Regions from separate parts of the Streptomyces sp. AC602_WCS936 genome, predicted to be linked through region 3. Evidence: riboswitches for the same ligand, from Rfam matches in the RefSeq annotation. Region 3 holds a riboswitch; each other region holds the start of a gene.
The links. A riboswitch is a leader RNA that binds a small molecule or an ion and turns the genes downstream of it on or off. The one in region 3 is predicted to bind cyclic di-AMP.
Positions count from the first base shown of each region.

Region 1: it holds a riboswitch for cyclic di-AMP, as region 3 does, so the genes downstream of both, KUM03_RS19200 (C40 family peptidase) here and KUM03_RS14430 (transglycosylase family protein) in region 3, are expected to answer to the same signal.
Region 2: it holds a riboswitch for cyclic di-AMP, as region 3 does, so the genes downstream of both, KUM03_RS30485 (M23 family metallopeptidase) here and KUM03_RS14430 (transglycosylase family protein) in region 3, are expected to answer to the same signal.

Region 1 is NZ_JAGMUF010000054.1:399,274-406,485, reverse strand. It holds gene KUM03_RS19220 (8-amino-7-oxononanoate synthase) at 1-142, shown strand, start outside; gene KUM03_RS19215 (DUF397 domain-containing protein) at 185-439, opposite strand; gene KUM03_RS19210 (helix-turn-helix transcriptional regulator) at 449-1,312, opposite strand; gene KUM03_RS19205 (ATP-binding protein) at 1,527-2,021, shown strand; gene KUM03_RS19200 (C40 family peptidase) at 2,102-2,575, opposite strand; cyclic di-AMP (ydaO/yuaA leader) riboswitch at 2,579-2,723, opposite strand; gene KUM03_RS39260 (hypothetical protein) at 3,093-3,380, opposite strand; gene KUM03_RS39255 (hypothetical protein) at 3,291-3,716, shown strand; gene KUM03_RS19185 (ABC transporter permease) at 3,678-4,667, opposite strand; gene KUM03_RS19180 (TetR/AcrR family transcriptional regulator) at 4,771-5,424, shown strand; gene KUM03_RS19175 (urease subunit gamma) at 5,590-5,892, shown strand; gene KUM03_RS19170 (urease subunit beta) at 5,907-6,218, shown strand; gene KUM03_RS19165 (urease subunit alpha) at 6,211-7,212, shown strand, end outside.
Region 2 is NZ_JAGMUF010000112.1:155,454-162,665, forward strand. It holds gene KUM03_RS30460 (putative T7SS-secreted protein) at 1-214, opposite strand, end outside; gene KUM03_RS30465 (MBL fold metallo-hydrolase) at 513-1,706, opposite strand; gene KUM03_RS30470 (carboxymuconolactone decarboxylase family protein) at 1,884-2,471, shown strand; gene KUM03_RS30475 (TetR/AcrR family transcriptional regulator) at 2,524-3,144, shown strand; gene KUM03_RS30480 (SGNH/GDSL hydrolase family protein) at 3,173-3,958, opposite strand; gene KUM03_RS30485 (M23 family metallopeptidase) at 4,192-5,148, opposite strand; cyclic di-AMP (ydaO/yuaA leader) riboswitch at 5,153-5,310, opposite strand; gene KUM03_RS30490 (tyrosine-protein phosphatase) at 5,733-6,530, shown strand; gene KUM03_RS30495 (DUF6126 family protein) at 6,540-6,662, opposite strand; gene KUM03_RS30500 (helix-turn-helix domain-containing protein) at 6,659-7,212, opposite strand, start outside.
Region 3 is NZ_JAGMUF010000037.1:3,495-10,706, reverse strand. It holds gene KUM03_RS14455 (NAD(P)/FAD-dependent oxidoreductase) at 1-430, opposite strand, end outside; gene KUM03_RS14450 (Ppx/GppA phosphatase family protein) at 860-1,801, opposite strand; gene KUM03_RS14445 (DUF501 domain-containing protein) at 1,798-2,337, opposite strand; gene KUM03_RS14440 (septum formation initiator family protein) at 2,407-2,886, opposite strand; gene eno (phosphopyruvate hydratase) at 2,986-4,266, opposite strand; gene KUM03_RS14430 (transglycosylase family protein) at 4,538-5,260, opposite strand; cyclic di-AMP (ydaO/yuaA leader) riboswitch at 5,264-5,430, opposite strand; gene KUM03_RS14425 (transglycosylase family protein) at 5,613-6,704, opposite strand; gene KUM03_RS14420 (cytochrome P450) at 6,852-7,212, opposite strand, start outside.

The sequences.
Region 1 (7,212 bases), on a different contig from region 3:
TGCGGCCGGCCTGGCCGTGGGCTGCTTCCGACCTCCTTCCGTGCCCGACGGCGTCTCACGGCTCAGGCTGACCGCTCGTGCGGACCTCTCCGGGGAACAGATCGAACGCGCTGTAGGGGTCATCGGCGAAACGCGACCATGAGTCGGCGTGACACGGCCGTGCGCCGCCCGATGACCGACCGGATCAGTGGCGGTGGACCGAGGCGGTGAACGACGCCCAGCTCCCGGGGGAGAAGAGCAGCGCGGGTCCGGCCGGGTCCTTGGAGTCGCGCACGGCGAGCAGTCCGGCCCAGGGGCCGGCCGACGGCCGGGCCGTCTCCACACAGTTGTTCGCTCCGGTGCTGTAGCTGCTGCGCAGCCAGCGCACGCCGGGCAGCTCGGTACTGACGGGGATGTTCCGCACACGTGCCGTCGCGGTTCCTGACGTGGTGCCTGACATGGTGCCTCCTTACGCGCCCGCCGCGGTCGCGGCGATGAAGTCCAACGAGTCCTCGGGCGAAAGGGCATGAACCAGAAGGGCGTTGAAGGCCTCGGTGTAGGCCTCTAGGTCTTCTTTCCGTTCGAGATGCAGGCTACTCGTCAAGTGGTCGAGAACAACCACGTCGAGATCAGAAGTGCTCGAAAAAGAGAAGATTACGAAAGGGCCGGTGACGCCGATGTGCGCCCCGGCGGCGAACGGCAGGACCCGGAGCGCGACATGGGGCAGGCGTGCGGCCTCGACCAGCCGCTCCAGCTGACGGGCCATGACACCGGGCCCGCCGACCTCACGGCGCAGCACCGCCTCGTCCAGGACCGCGCTCAGCCGGAGCGGCGGCTCGGCCCGCAGCACGTCCTGCCGGGCCAGCCGGACCTCCACCAACGTGTCCAGCCGTTCCTCCGGCAGCCCGTCCGCCGCGGCGCGCGTCACCGCGCGGGCGTACTCCGGTGTCTGCAGGAGGCCGGGGACCACCGTGGTCTCCAGGGTGCGCATCGCGCTCGCCTGGGACTCCAGGCTGATGAAGTCCCGGTAGGTCGGCGGGAGCACCCCGCGATAGGCGTGCCACCAGTCGCTCCGGCCGCCGCCCGGCCCGTCGGTGCCGGCCAGCACCACCAGCAGTTCCCGCAACTGGGCGTCGTCCACGCCGTAGGCGTCCAGCAGTAACCGCACGTCGGCCGGTTTCGCCCCGCTCGTGCCGGTCTCGATCCGGCTGACCTTCGACTGGTGCCAGCCCACCAGGCGGGCCGCCTCACCGCTGGTGATCCCCGCCGACGTGCGCAGGGCGCGCAGTTCGGCGCCCAGCTTCCGACGGCGCACCACGGGACCGTGCTGCATGGGCCACTCCTCTACTCCTTATGAGCCGCCCGAATACGCTCTGCCGTCGCAGAGTTCACCGCATCGAGCGACAGATATATGCATATCTTGGTGGATCGCCGCCCATCACCGCCCCGGTGATGGCAGTCTGACGGCGAAGCACCAGTCCGGGACCGTACTCGAACCATCCGCTCCGTGTCGGGCTGCGGTCCCGTGGGAAAGGGACGACGTCGCCATGGCAGACCATCTGGAAGCATCCGTCACTCTGCCGAGCGATCCGGCCTCGGTGGCCGCCGCGCGGACCTACGTGGTCGGCACACTGGCGGAGTGGGGTCTGCCGGCGGAGGCGGAGGTGTCAGAGACCGTCCGGCTCATCGTCTCGGAGCTGGCGACCAACGCGGTCCAGCACACCTTCGGCCAGTCGCCCACCTTCACGGTGGACCTGGCGCTCGACCGTGACGAGCGGCTGCGCATCGGCGTCACCGACAGCCATCCGCGCTTCCCCAAACGCCTGCCGGCCGCCGTCCAGCAGGACAACGGCCGGGGCATGGTGATCATTCGCTGGCTGACGGCGGAGTGCGGCGGCAAGCTGAGAGTGCGCCCCACGCGGGAGGGGGGCAAGACCGTCTCCATCGAACTTCCCTGGACGCCGCCGGACCGCGCGGTCCCGCCCGAACCGGCCGCGGTCGCGGGACAGGCCGCGGGTACCCAGGAGCAGCCCCGGCGGTGACGCGGACGCGCGGCACGCGCGCGTCCGGCACCCGGGAAGGGTGACGGCGGATCAGGACACCGTCACCCGTCCCGGGCGGGCTACTTGACCCGGCCGTACCAGACGCTTCCGGTCCAGATCTTCTGCAGGCGCACCACGTCCCCGGTCTTCGGCGCGTGCCAGATCTTGCCCTTCCCGGCGTAGATGCCGACGTGGTAGACACTGCGGCCCGAGTGGAAGAAGACCAGGTCACCGGCCTTGCGGTTCTTGGCCGAGACGTGCCGGGTCTTGTTGTACTGCTGGGCCGCGGTGCGCGGCAGCTTCTTGCCGGCCTTCTTGAACGAGTACAGCGTCAGCCCGGAGCAGTCGAACCTGCTCGGGCCGACGGCACCCCATTTGTACGGTGAACCCTTCTTGGAAGCCGCGATCTTGAGCGCCTTGGTGGCGTGGCTCGCCGCGGCCGCCTCGGAGGCGACACCGGGAACCACGACGGAGCCGCCCACGGCGGCGAGGGTGAGAGCGGAGGCCGTACCGGCACGGGCCATCAGCGACGGGACTCGATTGAGCGCAGACATGCGCAACCCTTCGTCAGCCGCCTGTGAAGGATGACCTGTCGGATTCGGGCTGGCGAAGTTGCCCGGCCGCACGGGTGCGGCTTCACCCCAAGGGCTGCTCGGCGCGGCGTCCTCCTCCCGGAGACGGCCGTACCGGCGACCCGTCGTGCTCGGGTCCTCCACTCCTGCCGATCCACTCCTGTCGACCGGTCGTCCGGACGGCGGCAGGACTCGGCGTCCGCCCGGACCGCCCCGCCGCTGCGGCGGGGGCTTGTCGTCAGTCACGGATCTTGTCCCGCCCGGTGGGAAAATCCCAACGGAACGTGCCCTTTGTGTTGTTACTCACCACTCATCCGTTCGGGTGGGCGGCTCTCCGTTCGGTCCCCGTCCAGCGTGGTGACGAAGCCGGGACCAGCGGCGGAGTGAGTCGTCCCGGCGTCGGGACGGGCGGCCCGCGCAACCCCGGACGCCCGGAAATCCGAGGTGTTCCTACGCCGAAAGGGGGTACGCCGTTTGGTCCGTTTCGAGGCCGCGTTCCTCAACTGCCGGGAGCCGGCGGAAGGCTGGCCCGGGCCGTACGCCGTTCACCGTCCAGCACGCGCAGCGCCCGGGCGAGCGTGGTGGCGTGCCGCTCCGTCTCGCCCCGCCGGTGCATGACCGCGAGGGCGCTCGCCTGGCCCACCAGCGCCTGGGCGGCGCGCAGTCCGCGGTAGGTGTCGGCGGCGAGCGGGTCGTCGTGACCCGCCACGGCAAGCCTCTCGTCGCCCTGGTCTCCGCCGCCGACCTCGAGCGCCTCGAGGCTCTTCAGGAGCCGACCGGGGAGCAGGCGGCCAGCTCGGTCTCCCGCGTCCGCGACACGACCGCCGCGCCCGCGGAGCCCCGCCGCTTCGGCATCGCGGCGGAACACCGGGGGGGGGCCGAACTCGTCCTAGGCGAAGCTCAGGGCATCGCCCGGTACGGGGTACCGCGGTCCGCGGCGGTCTTCCGCGAGGCGGGACTGCGGTGTCCCGGCCGGGGGGGGCGGTCTGGACGTCGGGGTGGTGGTCGGCGGGGCAGGGTGTGGCGCTCGTGGTCCCGGGGCACTGTCGGCCGGGACGTGCGCGCTCGCGGGTGCCCCGACGCCTCAGGCGGCCGTGGCCGGCTCCGGTGCCCGGTCCGGTGACGGGGTCGTACCGCGCGTGCGCCGTCGCAGGGTACCGCCCACCAGGACCGCCCCCAGGCCCAGCAGCGCCCACCAGGCGAGGGTCAGCGCGGGGCCGGTGGCCGCCGCACCGTCGAAGAACGACACCGAGCGCAGCAGCGAGGCGCCCGCACCCGGCGGCAGCCACTGCCCGATCGCCCCGGCCGGCTCCGGCAGCATCTCCGGCGCCGAGGAAGCCGCCGAGAAGGGGTTGCCCAGCAGCATCATCACCGCTCCGCCCAGCGCGAGTCCCGCGCGGCCGAGCAGTGCCGCCAGCCCGGCGACGCCCGCGCCCACGGCCAGGGTCGACAGCGCGAACACCCCGGCCACGGTCCACCAGTCGCCGGTGAGCGCCCCGAGCCAGCTGTGCGCGATCCCCGCCGCGACCAGTCCGGTCAGCGCCGCGGCGCCGACCAGTGCGAGGGCCGCGCGCAGGCCCCGCAGCCCCAGCAGGGTCGCCACCGCGCCCGTCGCGATCCCGGCCAGCGCCAGCGGCAGCACACTCGCGCTCAGCGCCGCGCCGCGCGGATCCGCACCGGGTGCGGGCACTACGTCGACGACCTGGACGGCGGTCCCCGTGGCGGACGCCTGCTCGGTCACCGCCTGCCGCAGCGACTGCGCGACGGCCGGGCTCGCGGCGGACGCCGTGAGCAGCTTCATGCCGTCGCCACCGGCCACCACGGCGCCGTACACGGTCCGGTCCTCGACGGCGTCGCGGGCCGCGGCCTCGTCGGCGTAGCGGTGGAGTTCGAAGGCGCCCTCGCGCTGGGAGAGTCGCTGCTCGACCTGCGTGACCGCGGTGGGCGGCCCCGCCACGCCGAGCGGCAGATCGCGGGGCGCCGTACGGGAGGCCGGCCACGCGAAGGCCCACAGGGCCAGGGAGACCAGCACGGGGACCAGGACGATCACGGCGATCACGCGACGCGTGTCCATGAGAACTCCTCAAAAAGAAGGATCGTTCGTTTTAGCTGTGTCTCCACCGTGCGACCGTCGGGCCTCCTTGTCAAGAAGGAACGTTCGTTTTAAGTTGGGTGTCATGGCCCGCGTATCCCAGGAACACCTCGACGCCCGCCGCCGGCAGATCCTCGACGGCGCCGCGCTCTGCTTCGCCCGCAACGGCTTCCACGCCACGTCGATGCAGGACGTGCTGAAGGAGGTCGACCTCTCGGCGGGGGCCGTCTACCGCTACTTCAGCGGCAAGGAGGAGTTGATCGAGGCCATCGTCGCCGAGGTGCTGGGCGCCATCCGGGACGTGTACGAGCGGGCGGCGCAGGAGGACCCGCCGGCCATGCCCGACGAGCTCATCGCCCGCACCCTGGCGCACATGGCGCGGGAGCGGCCGGCGCTGACGGAGGACGGCCGGTGGCTGTTCCCGCGGCTCATGATCCAGGCCTGGACCGAGACGCTGCGCAACGAGACGCTGTCCGCCCTCCTCGACGAGGGCTTCGCCAAGGTCCTCGCGTCCTGGGCGAAGGTCGTCGTCCGTTACCAGGAAGCGGGCATGATGCGCGACGACGTCGACCCGGACGCCGTGGCCCGGACGCTGATGGCGACGGTACAGGGCTTCGGGGCCCAGTACGCGCTCTTCGGCAGCTTCTCCCCGGAGGCTCTCCAGGCGGGCGTGCGCGGGCTCTTGAGCATGCGAGAGGCCACCGACGGCACCGGTAATCAGTCGGTCAAGAAAGCGTGACGCGGCGGAAACACTCTAGCCCTACTCTCCACCCCGATCCACCTGCGGTTTTCGAACACCGGCGCGTGCATTTCCGGCGCATTCATGTGTGTTACATCTAGAGCCGTCGCGGTGGACGCGGCAGCCGGACGTCCGGTCCTGGCGTCATGCCCTGTGAGGTGGTAAATGCAACTGACCCCGCACGAGCAGGAGAGACTGCTCATCCATGTGGCCGCGGACGTGGCCGAGAAGCGCCGCGCACGAGGCGTGAAGCTCAACCATCCCGAGGTGGTCGCCCTGATCACCTCGCACATCCTCGAAGGTGCCCGGGACGGCCGTACGGTCGGTGAACTCATGGCCTCCGGACGCAAACTGATCCAGCGCGACGAGGTCATGGAGGGCATCCCCGAGATGATCCACGACGTGCAGGTCGAGGCCACCTTCCCCGACGGCACCAAGCTGGTCACCGTCCACGATCCGATCATCTGACGGGGACGGCAGCCATGATTCCCGGAGAGATCCTCTTCGCCGACGAGCCGGTCGCCTTCAACGAGGGACGCCCGAGCGTCCGCCTGACCGTGCTCAACACCGCCGACCGGCCCGTCCAGGTCGGCTCCCACTACCACTTCGCCGAGGCCAACCCCGGTCTCGACTTCGACCGCGCCGCGGCCCGCGGCAAGCGGCTGAACATCGCCGCCGGCACCGCCGTCCGCTTCGAGCCCGGCATCCCGGTCGACGTGGAGCTCGTGCCGCTCGCCGGCGCCCGCGTCGTCCTGGGGCTGCGCGGCGAGACCGGAGGTGCCCTCGATGCCTGAGCTTTCCCGTACCGCCTACGCCGACCTGTTCGGCCCGACCACCGGCGACCGCGTCCGCCTCGCCGACACCGACCTCCTCGTCGAGATCGAGGAGGACCGCTCCGGTGGGCCCGGCCACTCCGGCGACGAGGCCGTCTTCGGCGGCGGCAAGGTGCTGCGCGAGTCCATGGGCCAGTCCCGTGCCACCCGCGCCGACGGCGCCCCCGACACCGTTGTCACCGGCGCCGTGATCATCGACCACTGGGGCGTCGTCAAGGCCGACATCGGCATCCGCGACGGCCGGATCACCGGCATCGGCAAGGCCGGCAACCCCGAGACCATGGACGGCGTCCACCCCGACCTCGTCATCGGCCCCGAGACGGAGGTCATTGCGGGCAACGGCAAGATCGTCACCGCGGGAGGCATCGACACGCACGTCCACTTCATCTCGCCGGTCGCCGTCGACGAGGCGCTCGCGTCCGGCATCACCACCCTCATCGGCGGCGGCACCGGCCCCGCCGAGGGCAGCAAGGCGACGACCGTCACCCCCGGTTCCTGGCACCTGGCGCGGATGTTCGCCGCCCTGGAGTCCAGCCCCGTCAACATCGGCTTCCTGGGCAAGGGCAGCACCATGTCCAAGGAGTCCATGCGCGACCAACTGCGCGCCGGCATCCTCGGCTTCAAGATCCACGAGGACTGGGGTGCGACACCGGCGGTGATCTCCGCTTGCCTGGACGTGTGCGAGGAGTCCGGCGTCCAGCTCGCCGTCCACACCGACACCCTGAACGAGGCGGGCTTCGTCGGCGACACCTTCGACGCGGTCGCGGGCCGCACCCTGCACGCCTTCCACGTCGAGGGGGCGGGCGGCGGCCACGCACCCGACATGATCACGGCGGTGTCGCTGCCCAACATGCTGCCGGCGTCCACCAATCCGACCCGGCCGCACACCGTCAACACCGTCGAGGAACACCTCGACATGCTGATGGTCTGCCACCACCTGAACCCGGCGGTCCCC
Region 2 (7,212 bases), on a different contig from region 3:
CCCCGAACTCGTCGGCGAACACCTGGGCCGTCTTGCCAGCCCAGGAGAGGATCTCGTCCTCGGTGGCTATGCCCTTGAGGTCACGAAGCGCGTCGCCCACGTCGTCGGCGAAGTCGTGCAGAGTGCCGGCGAGTTTCCGGACACGGTGGGGATCTCCGGGGGTCGGGTCCTTGTCCAGGTCGAGAACGTGCCAGTCCGTGGGCCGGTGTGACATGTGGTTCCCCCGTGGTGGTGGTGCTCTGGACGCGTGCGGGTCTGCGGACCGTGGTGGTTGAGTCGGTTGACATGTTCAAATCTCGGGTCGACTCAAGTTACTCAAGAGACGCATGTTCTCACCAGCGCACCGCGTTCCGCGTCGTAGGCCGCGAACGGCGCCGCGCGGAAGCGCGCTACGCGGGAGAACATCCGGCCCACCGCCGCCATCGTCTGTCCGCAGCACACGCTCGCGTTCTTGATGCGGGAGACACCCTGCAGTAGTCACACAACCTCAGTAAGGCCGTCCCCAGTTGACGTCATCGCTCACCCGCAAGGTCGAGATCGTCGTTGCACGACGCGGCAGCGGACTCAATAGACCTCGGACGCCGCCACGGACGCGCGATCGGACCCGACACCGCCCGCCACCACGCCTCCACCGGCTGCTCCCCCGCCGGCTCGAACGGCTCACCCGGCCGCGGGAACGCCACCGCCTGACCCGCCTCCCCGGCCGCGTCCTTCGTCCACTCCCCCGGCTCCGCCCAAGCGTGCGGCGCCAGGTTGAAGGTCCCCCAGTGGATCGGCAGCAGCACCCCGCCGGGAGAGCCTGCCTGCAGGTCCAGGTGGGCGCGCACGCCCTCCTCGGGCGTCATGTGGATGTCCGGCCAGAACTCGGCGTACGCCCCGAGCTGGATCATCGTGGCGTCGAAGGGACCGTGGGCGGCGCCGATGTCCTTGAAACCGTCGAAGTAGCCGGTGTCCCCGCTGTGGAAGACGCGGTGCTCCTCACCGGCCACGACCCAGGACGCCCAGAGGGTGTGCTGCGTGTTGCGCAGGCCGCGTCCGCAGAAGTGGCGGGCCGGGGTGGCGGTGAGCGTGAGGCCGCCGACGCGGGTCGACTCGTGCCAGTCCAGTTCGCGCAGCCGGTCGGCGGACACTCCCCAGTGTTCGAGGTGGGCGCCGACGCCCAGCGGCACCGCGAACAGGGTGTCCGTGCCGGCCAGCGCCTTGATCGTGGGCAGGTCCAGGTGGTCGTAGTGGTCGTGGGAGATGACGACGACGTCGACCGGGCCGAGGGCCGCGAGCGGGACCGGGACCGGGTGCAGCCGTTTCGGCCCGGCGAAGGGGAACGGGGAGCACCGCTCGCCCCACACCGGGTCGAAGAGCACCCGCTGTCCGTCGATCTCGGCGAGCACGCTGGAGTGGCCCATCCAGGTCAGGCGCAGTCCGGTGGCGGGCGGCCGGGCGAGGTCGGCGAGTGTGGTGGCGTGCACGGGGACGGTGCCCCGCGGGGCGCGGCCGAGCCGCGACTGCTTGTCGAAGTAGATCTTGGCGAACTCGCGGGCCGAGCCGGAGGGCCGGGTCCGGGCGGTGCCCCCGGGGTTCTGGAAGACGCCGTCGCGGAAGTTCGGCGATCGGCGGATGCGCGCCATGCGCGCGCCGGTGGGGTCCGCGCCGAAGGCCGCGGGCAGCGGCAGGCGGAGCCCCTGGTTCGGGGAACGGAAACCGGCCACGGTACCTCCAGGTGAAGTGGATCGGGCTCTCATTGTCGTCTCGTGCGACTCTCGCCCGACGTCACTCGAACGACCGATGTCACATCCGTGTTCCCTCCGTCCGTCGTACCGGTGTGGGCGCCCGGCAGGAGCGCCCGGAAGCGCACGGCACGACCGACGGACAGGAAGGTGGCCCCCATGGCCCGCGTATCTCTCAACCCGCCCCGCACGATCTTCTTCCGCGTGATGGAGTGGTACTCCCGGCGGACGTACGGCAAGGTCCTGGACCCCGGTAAGGCGCTCGCCCACAATCCGCGGGTGCTCTGGGGCTACCTGCGGTTCGAGCAGTCCGTCGCGAAGTGGAAGAGGCTGGACGCCGACCTGAAGGCGCTCGCCGTGATGGCCTCGGCCGCCTCGATCGGCTGCTCGTGGTGCATGGACTTCGGATACTGGGAGAACGCCGAGCGCGGCATGGACCGCCGCAAGCTCCACGACGTGCCGGTGTGGCGGGAGAGCGACGCCTACACGCCGCTGGAGCGGGACGTCATGGAGTACGCCGAGGCGATGACGGCGACGCCGCCGGCGGTCGGTGACGAACTCGCCGCCCGGCTGCGTACGGCGCTGGGCGAGTCGGCGTTCGTGGAGCTGACGGCCATGGTCGCCGTCGAAAACCTGCGTTCCCGCATCAACGCGGCGCTCGATCTGACCAGCCAGGGCTTCAAGGACTCGTGCGAGGTGCCCGGCGCCAGGCCCACGGACACGGCCACCACCGCGACGGCGGACTGAGCCTCCCGGCGGCTGTCGCCGCAGGTCCGGGCACCTGTATAGGGTGACGGGCGTGGGGAGAGTCCGGTTGAGTGTGGCGCAGCGGCGCGAGGAGCTGCTGCGTGCGGCCGTGGAGCAGATATCGGCGCGGGGCGTGGCGGCGCTGCGGATCGCCGACGTGGCCGCCGCGCTCGGGGTCAGCAACGCGCTGGTGCTCTACCACTTCTCCACGAAGGAGAAGCTCGTCGCCGCCGCGTTCACGCATGCCGCCCAGGACGATCTCGCGCGCCTGCGCAAGCTGCTCGGCCGGCGCACGTCGGCGCTGCGCCGGCTGCGGGCGGCCGTGCGGTGGTACGCCCCGACCGGGCAGGCCAAGGGCTGGCGGCTGTGGATCGAGGGCTGGGCGGCGGCGCTGCGCGAACCCGCGCTGCGGGAGGTCACCCGGGAGCTGGACCGGCAGTGGAAGGCGGCGCTCTCCGGGGTCATCGCCGAGGGCGTGGCCGCCGGGGAGTTCCGGTGCGCGGATCCCGACGGCGCCGCCCTGCGCCTGACCGCCTTCCTCGACGGGATGGCCGTGCAGCTGACGTCGTACGCGGGCACGGTGCCCCGGGCGCGGGCCCGCGAGTGGACGGACGAGGCGCTCGCCCGGGAGCTGGGCCTGGACCGGGAGACGCTGACGGCGTCCCGCGACTAGCACCAGCGCGTTCAGAGCGGCGAGTACGTCAGGCCACCGAAGAGATCCGCATCCTGATGTCGTCCGCCGACAGCGTCCCCTTGGCGCTCACGTGGTCGCCCGAGGACTCGCCGCGCAGCCGGCGTCCGAACCACGGCACCAGGTACTCGCGGGCCCAGTGCACGTCGTCCCGCCGGACGTCCAGGGTGCCGCGGGGCGGCAGCGGCGGCCAGGGCTGGTCCGGGTCGGCGGGGACGGGCAGGCCGAGGACCTGGCCCGCGCGCAGTGCCACCCGCGTGTGGCCCTCCGGCGACAGGTGCAGCCGGTCGGCGTCCCACGCCCTGCGGTCCTGGACGGTGCGCAGCGACCACAGGTCGAGCACGGGGCAGCCGTAGCGGTCGGCGACGGCACGGACGTGTCCGTTGTACGTGGCGATCTTGCCGCGCAGGTGCTTGAGGACGGGCACCCCGCGGGTGTCGAATCCGGTCGTCACCAGGACGGTGCCCGCGGCGGCGGTCAGCGCGGCCACCGCCCGCTCGAACCGCTCGGCCACCTCGTCGGGGTCGGTGCCGGGCCGGATGATGTCGTTGCCGCCGGCGCAGAACGAGACCAGGCCCGGCGCGAGTTCGACGGCCCGCGGCACCTGCTCGGCCACGATCTGGTCGAGCAGCCTGCCGCGTACGGCGAGGTTCGTGTACGTGAAGTCGCCCTCGGGGCGCCGGTCCGCGAGCAGTACGGCGAACCGGTCGGCCCAGCCGACGAACGCCCCGTCGGGGCCGGGGTCGCCGACGCCCTCGGTGAAGCTGTCCCCCACCGCCACGTACGACCCGATCACTGTTCTGCTGTCACTCTTCGAATCGTCTGCCACATCGGCCCATCATTCACCTCGGAATGTGACCTACGCGACCGTAGGAAAGGGTTGACGGGCGGTGAGAAACACCACGCCTAAAGTGTTCACCAATTCAGGAATACGCCGGAGGGCGGACAGGCCGAAGGCCGGACCCGGGGATCGGGGTCCGGCCTTCGGTGGCGCGGGGCCGCGCCGAAACGGTCGTCAGGAAGCGGCCGTCAGAGAGAGACGCCGTGCGAGCGCAGGTACGCGATCGGGTCCACGTCCGAGCCGTAGTCCGGGGTGGTGCGGATCTCGAAGTGCAGGTGCGGGCCGGTGACGTTGCCGGTGGCACCCGACAGGCCGACCTGCTGACCCGCCGTCACGGACTGGCCGGCCGAGACGGAGAGGGAGGACAGGTGGGCGTACTGGGCGTAGTGGCCGTCGGCGAGCTGGATGACGACCTGGTTGCCGTAGGCGCCGCCCCAGCCGGCGGAGACGACGGTGCCCGCGCCGACGGCCTTGAGCGAGGTGCCGGTCGGGACGACGAAGTCGGTGCCGGTGTGGTAGCCGCTGGACCACATGCTGCCCGACTGGTGGTACGGGGTGCCGATGGTGCCGCTCGGGACCGGCGAGACGAAGCCGCTGGTGGTGCCGGCGGACTGGGTGCTCTTGTCGGAGGAGCCGGAGTCCGAGGAGGAGGCCTTCGCGGCATCCGAGGACTTCTCGGCCTCGGCCGACTCGGTCTTCTCGGAGGACGACTTCTCGGTCTGGGCGGGCTTCTCGGCCGCGGGCTGCTCGGCGGCGGGCTGCTCGGACTTGGCGGCCTGGCCGCCGAGCGTGAGCTCCAGGCCCGGGTGGATCAGCGACGGGTCGGACCCGACGGCCTCGCGGTTGTCCGCGTAGAGCTTCTTCCAGCCGCCGTCGACGTCCTGCTCGTCGGCGATCTTCGAGAGGTAGTCACCGCTGCGCACGGTGTACGTGCGCGAGTCGGAGTTCTTCTCGGCGGCGGCCTTCTCGGCCGACGTCGGAACGGACTGCACGGCCTGCTCGGAAACGGACTGAGCGGGGGCGGCCTGGGCACCGGCGGCACCCATCAGCGGGAGCGCGAGCGCGGCGCCGCCGGTTCCGGCGACGGCGATGGCACGGGTCAGGCGCATGGCCTTGGTACGGCGGTGCTTACCCTTCGCGGGCATGGCGAATTCCTCTCCGGCGCCTGCGAGGTGAGCTGTCGGGTTCGGGCTGGAGATGCCCGGCCGCGCCGAGACGCGGCTTAACCCCAAGCCGTTCCGGGAACCGGAACAGGCGGTCGTACCTGTGGGTCCCCCGCTCCTGCCGTGTACGGGTGGTGGATGAATGCGGGCTCCGGTCGGCGGCAGGATTAGGCGTCCGTCCGGATCGGTGGTGAACGTAAGGGACCAAGACGCACAGGGACAAGCGAGGGGTTGCATGGGCGGGTGTTCCGGCTGATCCATTACCGGGAATGCCCGTCACACTCCGTCGATTCCTGAGGCGCCGTTTCTCGTGAACGGCCATGAAAACCGGCTGAATTACGTGAACATGACGGGCAACGCACCGTCACGGATATGACGCTGCTCACGCACCTCTCCCTCAGCCCCTTTTATTCCGCAGCGAGTTGGAATTAAGGCGCCATTTCGGACAGAAAGCCCAGAAGTGGCGCAGTCGGTTGACTTCGCCCCTGCGTCTTCGCACCGTGCCGTATCGTCGAGTGGCACCCGTCGGCGAGCGGCGCCGGCGGGGCGGAGTGGGAGGAGCCCCCGTGACGCAGCAGGTGCCGTCGACCGAACCCGAGCTGGCCGGGGTGCGCAACTTCCGCGACGTGGGCGGACTGCCGACCGTGGACGGACGGAGGGTGCGGCAGGGGGTGCTGTTCCGCAGCGGCCACCTCGCGCACGCCACCGGGGAGGACGCCGCGTTCCTGTCCTCGCTGGGTCTGCACACGATCTTCGACTTCCGCAACGCCGCCGACCAGAAGCTCGACGGCCCGGACGTCGAGCTGCCGGGCGTGCGCAATGTGAACCTGCCGCTGAGCGACCCGGCCGACGGCGCCGAGTTCTGGAAGATGGTCCGCGACGGCGACCTCGACCAGCTGCGCGAGATCCTCGCGGACGACAAGGGCGCCCAGCGGATGATCGACTCGTACCGCATGATCATCAAGGAGCGCACGGCGGAGCACTCCCGGGTGCTGCACGCGCTCGCCGAGGACAGCGTCCCCGCCCTGATGCACTGCGCGGCCGGCAAGGACCGCGCGGGTCTGTCGATCGCGGTCACGCTGCTCGCCCTCGGCGTCGAGCGCGACGCCGTCGTCGAGGACTACCTGAAGTCGAACGCCACGCACCGCCGCTACAAGGTGCGCCGCAGCAGCACCGCCGCCTCCGCCTACTCCCCCGAGGTCATGGAGCTGCTCAGCCCCCTCTTCGACGCGCGCGCCGAGTACCTGGCGGCGGCCTTCGAGACCGTCGAGCAGACCTGGGGCGGCGTCGACGCCTACCTGGAGAAGGGTCTGCGGATCACGCCGCAGACCCGGGAGCGGCTGCGCGAGCGGATGCTGGACTGAGCCGGCCGCTCACCCGCTGTTGGCACCCACCTCGAAGAGCAGGTAGATGAAGGCTGCCAGCACGTGCCCCACGACGAGGTAGATGAAGAGCCGCACCCAGAGTGCGCGCGGGAACTTGTCCTGCATGTTCATGATGTCTCTCCAGGGAAGGGGTGGCCCGGCGTGGTGGCCGGCCCCAGGCACAGCGCCGCCGTCGGGCTCTGGAGCAGCGTGTGGACGAAGAGGAGCTCGACCCCGTCGGCGTCCTGAGCGGCGATGCGGTGCGGGGTCAGCGAGTCGAAGTGCGCGCTGTCCCCCGGACCGAGCCGGTGCACCGCGTCCCCGAGCCGGAGCCGCAGCCGGCCCCGCAGGACGTGGATCCACTCCTCACCGGGATGCACCCGGACGATGTCCCCCTGGGAGCCGTGCGGCACGTGCACGCGCAGGGCCTGCATGCCGCGACCGGCCCCACCGGCCTGCCAGTACGTCCAGCCGCCGGCGAAGGTCGGCTCCATGGCGTCGGCCCGCACGACCGCGTCCCGGTCGGCGGCCGTCTCGCCGAGCAGTTCCGAGACGGTCGTACCGTAGACACGGGCGAGGGACAGGAGCATCGGCAGCGAGGGCTGGCGCTGCCCGGTCTCCAGCCGGGACAGGTGGGCAGGCGACAGTCCGGCGGCACGGGCCGCCGCCTCCAGGGTGAGGA
Region 3 (7,212 bases):
GGTTGCGCAGGCCGATGGACTCCTCGATGCCCTTCATGCCGATGCCCTGCTCGGCGAGGCCGGGGATCGGGAAGGTGCGGGAGACCGCGCCCATGGCGATGACCAGGTAGTCGAAGGGCAGCTCGTACGCCTCGCCCACCAGCGGGGCGATCGTGGCGACCTTGCGGTCCTGGTCGATGGTGGTGACCCGGCCGGTGAGGACCTCCGCCTTCGGAAGCACGCGCCGCAGGGGGACGACGACGTGCCGCGGGGAGATGTTGCCGGCGGCGGCTTCGGGGAGGAAGGGCTGGTAGGTCATGTACGACCGCGGGTCGACGACGGTGACGGTCGCCTCGCCGTAACGCATCTTCTTCTGGATGCGTCGAGCTGCGTACAGGCCTACGTACCCACCGCCTACTACGAGGATCCTGGGACGCTCCGTGGTGCTCATGCCATCGAGTATCCACCCGCCCCAGGGGGGTCGATCGTGCGCCCCTTCACAAGCTCATGTGAGGGCTGTGTTACCATCCGCCGCCCAAGTGACGGAGATCATGGCGAGCAGTGGAACCAGCGTGTACCGCACTCCGTTGTCAATGCCGCGTGAGCTGCTCCTCCGCACCGCCGGGGACGGTGAACCAGTCCGCCGAAGACCCTCTCCGGACCCCTTCCGGGACACCGTCCTGAACACGTTCAAAGGGCAGTTGAACCCCCAAAAGGGTCAACGGGCGCGCTTTCACCGCCCGACCGGGCCCAATTCCTTGTGAAGAACTTCACGAAGTTTCCCGACAGGACGTCACCGGAGGGCCCCGAAGGACCGCGAAGGACCCCCCGGGAGCCGCTCAATCGTCGTCCGCACTGCTCAGACCGCTGCCGGGGACGCCTACGCCAGCGACCACGCGATGCCGTCCAGGATGTCGTGCTCGCTCACCACGACCTCCGCCGCGCCCGTCCGCTCCATGATCGCCAGCAGCACCAGCGCGCCCGCGCCGATCACGTCGACGCGCCCGGGGTGCATGGAGGGCACGGCCGCGCGCTCGGCGTGGGTGGAGCGCAGCAGCCAGTCGCTGATCTCCCGTACGCGGTCCAGGGAGACGCGGGAGTGGTGGATGGCGGCCGAGTCGTACTCCGGCAGTTCCTGCGCGATCGCGGAGACGGTCGTCACCGAACCGGCCAGCCCCACCAGGGTGCGCGCCTCGCGCAGCGGCACCGCCTCCTCGGCGAGGTCGAGGGCCGCCTCGATGTCGGCGCGCATCGCCGCCACCTGCGCCTCGGCGGGCGGGTCGGTCACCGCGCCGTCCTGCACGAGGTGCCGCTCGGTCATCCGCACGCAGCCGACGTCCACGGAGCGGGCGGCGCGCACGTGGTCCTCGCCGACGACGAACTCGGTCGAGCCGCCGCCGATGTCGACGACCAGGTAGGGCTTGTCGAGGTGGTCCCGTCCCGCCAGCTCCTTGGTGGCCCCGGTGAAGGAGAACTCGGCCTCCTGGTCGCCGGTGATGACCTCCGGTTCCACGCCGAGGATGTCCAGCACCCCGCGCACGAAGTCGTCCCGGTTCTCCGCGTCCCGGGAGGCGGAGGTGGCCACGAAGCGCAGCCGCTCGGCGCCGTGCTCCTTGATGACGGCGGCGTACTCGCGGCAGGCCGCGAAGGTCCGCTCCAGCGCCTCGGGCGCCAGCCGCCCGGTGCGGTCGACGCCCTGTCCGAGCCGCACGATGGTCATGCGGCGGTCGAGGTCGGTCAGCTCACCCGTGGCGGGGTCCGCGTCGGCGACCAGCAGGCGGATGGAGTTCGTACCGCAGTCGATGGCGGCGACCCTGGTCACTTGGCGTCCTCCCCGTCCGTCTCGGAGACCGTCACGCACGGCCCCTTGCGCCACCACTCGGGCAGCATCGCGATCGCCTCGTCGCCCAGCGGGTTGACGCCGGGACCGGCCGCCAGCGAGTGGGCGACCAGGACGTGCAGGCACTTCACGCGGTCCGGCATGCCGCCCGCGCTCGGGAAGCCGGTCAGCTCCTCGATCTCGTCGCGGCGCCGGACGTAGTCCTCGTGCGCGGCCCGGTAGGCGGCGGCCAGCACCGGGTCGGTGGCCAGGCGCTCGGTCATCTCCTTCATCACGCCGTTCGCCTCCAGCGTGCCGATCGCGGAGGCCGCCTTCGGGCACGTCAGGTAGTACAGCGTGGGGAAGGGCGTGCCGTCGGGCAGCCGCGGTGCCGTCTCCACGACGTCCGGCTGGCCGCAGGGGCAGCGGTGGGCGATGGCGCGCAGGCCGCGCGGGGGGCGTCCGAGCTGCTGCCTGAACGCCTCGACGTCCGCGTCGGTGGGCTCGGTGCGCTCGGTGGTCGGCGGGGGAGTCTGCATGACTGTCTTCTGCTGGTCTTCCTGTTGAGTCACTGCCGGCACGGTCGGTTCACGGCCGGCTCCGCCGGTTCACCGCCGGCCGGCGGCGTCGGCCTTGTCGATGCCGTCCCACACGTTCCGGTACCAGGGACGGTCGGCGGCACCCGCCTCGGCGCGGGCCTGCCGGGCCGCGTCCGGGTCGACGACGATGAAGCCCGTCTCCCCCGGCATCACGTAGTGCAGCCGCAGCCGGATCTGCTGCTCGGCGAAGGCGTCGTCCTGCCAGCGCGCCTTGAGGTCGCGCAGCTGCTCGACCCGGTCCCGGGTCTCCTGCTGCTCCCGCTGGAGGTCGGCGATCTCAGCGCGCTGGGCGACGTACTGCCGTATCGGGTAGGCGAGCGCGACGACGAGCGAGCAGAGCACCATCGCCAGCAGCGCGGCCCGGCCGGTCAGGCGGGAGCGGCGGGCCTGGCGCTTGGTCTGCGAGCGGTAGACCCGGGCCGCGGTCTGTTCCCCGATGATCCGGATCCTGGTCGCGGTGGAGAAACGGTCCCGGTCCTTCACCGCCATGTCTGTCCCCGCCTTCAGTCCACACGTGCGTACGTCCCCGCACACGGTACGGGACCGAGTACGGGGACGTACGTACGACGCTGCCTACAAGGGCGGTGCTCAGCCCTTGAAGCGCGGGAACGCGCTGCGGCCGGCGTACACCGCGGCGTCGTCGAGGATCTCCTCGATGCGCAGCAGCTGGTTGTACTTGGCGACGCGCTCGGAGCGGGCCGGGGCGCCGGTCTTGATCTGGCCGCAGTTGGTGGCGACGGCCAGGTCGGCGATGGTGACGTCCTCGGTCTCGCCGGAGCGGTGGGACATCATGCACTTGAAGCCGTTGCGCTGGGCCAGCTCCACGGCGTCCAGGGTCTCGGTCAGCGAACCGATCTGGTTGACCTTGACCAGCAGGGCGTTGGCGGCGCTCTCGTCGATGCCGCGGGCCAGGCGCTCCGGGTTGGTGACGAACAGGTCGTCGCCGACGATCTGGACCTTGTCGCCGAGCTTGTCGGTGAGGACCTTCCAGCCCTCCCAGTCGTCCTCGAACAGCGGGTCCTCGATGGAGACCAGCGGGTACGCCTCGACCAGCTCGGCGTAGTACTCGGTCATCTCGGCGGCGGAGCGGGTCTTGCCCTCGAAGGTGTAGGCGCCGTCCTTGTAGAACTCGGACGCGGCCACGTCGAGCGCGAGGGCGATCTGCTCGCCGGGGGTGTAGCCGGCCTCCTTGATCGCCTCGAGGATGAGGTCGAGGGCCTCGCGGTTGGAGCCGAGGTTCGGGGCGAAGCCGCCCTCGTCGCCGAGGCCGGTGGCCAGGCCCTTGCTCTTCAGGACCTTCTTCAGGGTGTGGTAGACCTCGGCGCCCCAGCGCAGGGCCTCGGAGAAGGACTCCGCGCCGATCGGCGCGATCATGAACTCCTGGATGTCCACGTTGGAGTCGGCGTGCGAGCCGCCGTTCAGGATGTTCATCATCGGCACCGGCAGCAGGTGCGCGTTGGGGCCGCCCAGGTAGCGGAAGAGCGGCAGGTCGGACGCCTCGGAGGCGGCGTGGGCGACGGCGAGGGAGACGCCGAGGATGGCGTTGGCGCCCAGCGAGCCCTTGTTGTCGGTGGCGTCCAGGTCGAACATGGCCTGGTCGATCAGGCGCTGCTCGGTGGCGTCGTAGCCGACCAGCTCCGGGCCGATCTGCTCGATGACGGCGAGGACGGCCTTCTCGACGCCCTTGCCCAGGTAACGGCCCGCATCGCCGTCACGGAGTTCGATGGCCTCGAAGGCGCCGGTGGAGGCACCGGAGGGAACGGCGGCACGACCCGTGCTGCCGTCGTCGAGGCCGACCTCGACCTCGACCGTGGGGTTGCCTCGGGAGTCCAGGATTTCCCGGGCTACGACGACGTCGATGGACGGCACGAGCATCTCCTTCTTCAATGTGACGCTTCGGTGTGACGCGCGGGTCCCGCAGGACCGCGGCGGCTCTGCGGGACCGAGCCTAACCGGCTCCGGGCGATCGGCCAGCCGATCGCCCACCCGCTGGACAGAACCGAGAGTAAATTGTTTCCGAACGGAACAAAGACGTTTCCGAAAATCCGTTCGCGATCACGGGCAGATCGGGGGCGTGAAAAACCCGCCCCGGTGCGTACGGGGGAACACGCACCGGGGCGGGAGTCGCGGGGGCCGCCGCTTACTTCAGGTGCAGCTGCTGGCCCGGGTAGATCAGGTCGGCGTCGTCGACGATGTCGTCGTTCAGCTTGAACAGCTTCGCCCAGCCGCCCTCGACGTCGTGCTCCTCGGCGATCGAGCTGAGGGTGTCGCCCTTGACGACCTTGTACTCGCCGTCGCCCTTCTCGACCTTCTTGCCGGTCGGGGTGGTGACGGTCTTCTTCTCGGCCGGCTTCTCGGCCTTCGGCTCGGCGGCCGGACGCTCGTCGGAGCGGGAGGCCTTCTGCTCGGTGGAGCGCTCGGCGGTGGAGCCGCTGTCCTGGCTCTGCGCGGAGCCGCTGTCCTGGCTCTCGGAGCCGCCGCCGGTGTACGCGGCGTTCGACAGGCCGGTGCCGCAGACCGGCCAGGCACCCTTGCCCTGGCCCGCGAGCACCTTCTCGGCGATCTCGATCTGCTGCGCCTTGGTCGCCTGGTCGGCGGTGGCGGCGTACTGCGTGCCGCCGTAACCGGCCCAGGTGGAGGCGGAGAACTGCAGACCGCCGTAGTAACCGTTGCCGGTGTTGATGGACCAGTTGCCGCCGGACTCGCACTGCGCGACGGCGTCCCACTCGGACGCGGTGGCGGCGGAGGCGTTGCCGGCCGCCATCAGCGGGGCGGCGACGGCGGCACCGGTGACACCGGCGACGGCGACGATACGGGTGGCCTTGGACGGACGGCGGTGCTTGCCCTTGCCGGAAAACAGCATGGTTGATCCCCTCACCGACGCCTGCGAGGTGAGCTGTCGGGTTCGGGCCGGTTGAGTTGCCCGGCCGGGTTCCTCGCGGAACTCGGCTCCACCCCTAGCCGCTCCGGCTCAACTGCCCGGTGCGGCACTTACCTTGGGTCCCCCGCTCCTGCCTGCGGCGCTCGAAGCGACGACTGTTCCCGTACGGCCGCTGGCAGGATTCGGCGTTGCGGCAGCCGGGGCCCGCGATGGCGAGCGGTCATGACCGTAGACACGCGCTCCGCGGATTTTCAAAGACGATCACGGCTTCTGAGACCTATATCTCACGAGATCCAAAACGGACATATGATCTCTAACCGTGAGCGAACTCCCCCTACTTTTCGCCCGATTCGCCCGTGACCGTGAGCGTCTGACCGGGCAGGATGTGGTCCGGGTCGGACCCGACGACGTCCTTGTTGCCGGCGTAGAGCGAACGCCACCCGCCGTCGAGCTCAAGGGAGTCGGCAATGCCCCAGAGACTGTCGCCGGAACGGACCGTGTACGAGCCGTCCACGACTTCCCGCGCCTCACCCTCACCGCGCGAGGCGTGCCGGCCCGAAGAGGCGTCCGTACGGCCGTCCGTGCGGCCGCTCGTCGCGCCCTCGTCGGCGCTGTCGCCGCGGTGCCGTCCCGCACCGGACTCGCCACTGCCGGCGGCCGCCGAAGAACCGTCACTCTGCCCCACCTTGTCCGTTTCATCGGTCTTGGTGGTTCCTGTGGACGGGCTGTCGGATTCCTGCGGGCCGACGCTCACCGAGGAATCGGATTCGACCGAAGTGCCCGGCTTGGACGCTTCATCCTCGCCGGTCGACGAGGGGTCAGAAGTCGGCGAGGGCGACGACGAAGGCGACGCCCCGGCGGCCGGGTCGGACACCTCGTCCGAACCGGTCGAACCGGACGGGTCCGAGGAGCCGGTGGTGCCGGTGGAGCCGGACGGGTCGGCCGTGCCGGACGGGTCATCCGCCTCCGGAGCGGTGGGCGCCTGCGAGGGGTCCGCGGTCTCCGACGAGCCGTCACCGGCCGAACCCGTGCCGCCGTCCAGGACGCCCGAGTCGTTGCCCAGTCCCGCGAGCAGACCACAGGTCGGCCAGGCGGCGATGCCCTGGTCCGCGTGCATCTTCTCGGCGACGCTTATCTGCTGGGAGCGGCTGGCCTGGTCGGCACTCCGCGCGTACTCGAGGCCGCCGTACCGCTCCCAGGCCTCCTGGGAGATCTGGAGGCCTCCGTAGTACCCGTTGCCGCTGTTCTGGCTCCAGGCGCCGCCGGTCTCGCACTCGGCGACCCGGTCCCAGTTCGCGCCGTCGGCCGCGTGTGCGCCGGTGGCGCCGAGGAGTGGGATCGCGATGGCGGAGCCGGTCACTCCGGCGGCGACGACCAGGGCGGGGGCCTGGCGGGGGCGGCGGTGACGACCGTTCCCGGAGAGCATGCGACGACCTTTCACGAGGCAGCGGGGACCGCGCGGCGGTAACGCTCAGGCCACGCTGATCCGTGAACGTATAGGCAGATGATCGCTTGTCACAAGTTCATGCCGCGCAGATCACGTGAAGATCACAAAGTTGAGCGCGTGTCACTTTTACTTCGAGGGCGGACCATGAACCGCCGATGACGCAACGGGTGTGAAGGACACGGGCAAAGTGCGCAGACCTCGCATGATGAGCCCGCCGCGCCAGCGCAGTTCGGCCGGCTCCGCGGCGAGCCGCAGGTCCGGGAGGCGGGTGAGGAGCGTGGCGAGCGCGGTCTGTCCCTCCAGCCGGGCGAGCGGGGCCCCGAGGCAGTAGTGGATGCCGTGGCCGTACCCCAGGTGCTGGCTGTCCCGGCGGGCGAGGTCGAGGGTGTCCGGGTCCGTGAAGCGCTCCGGGTCCCGGTCGGCGGCGGCCAGGACGACGAGGACGGGGTCGCCGGGCGCGATGTCCTGCCCGCCGAGGGTGAGCGGC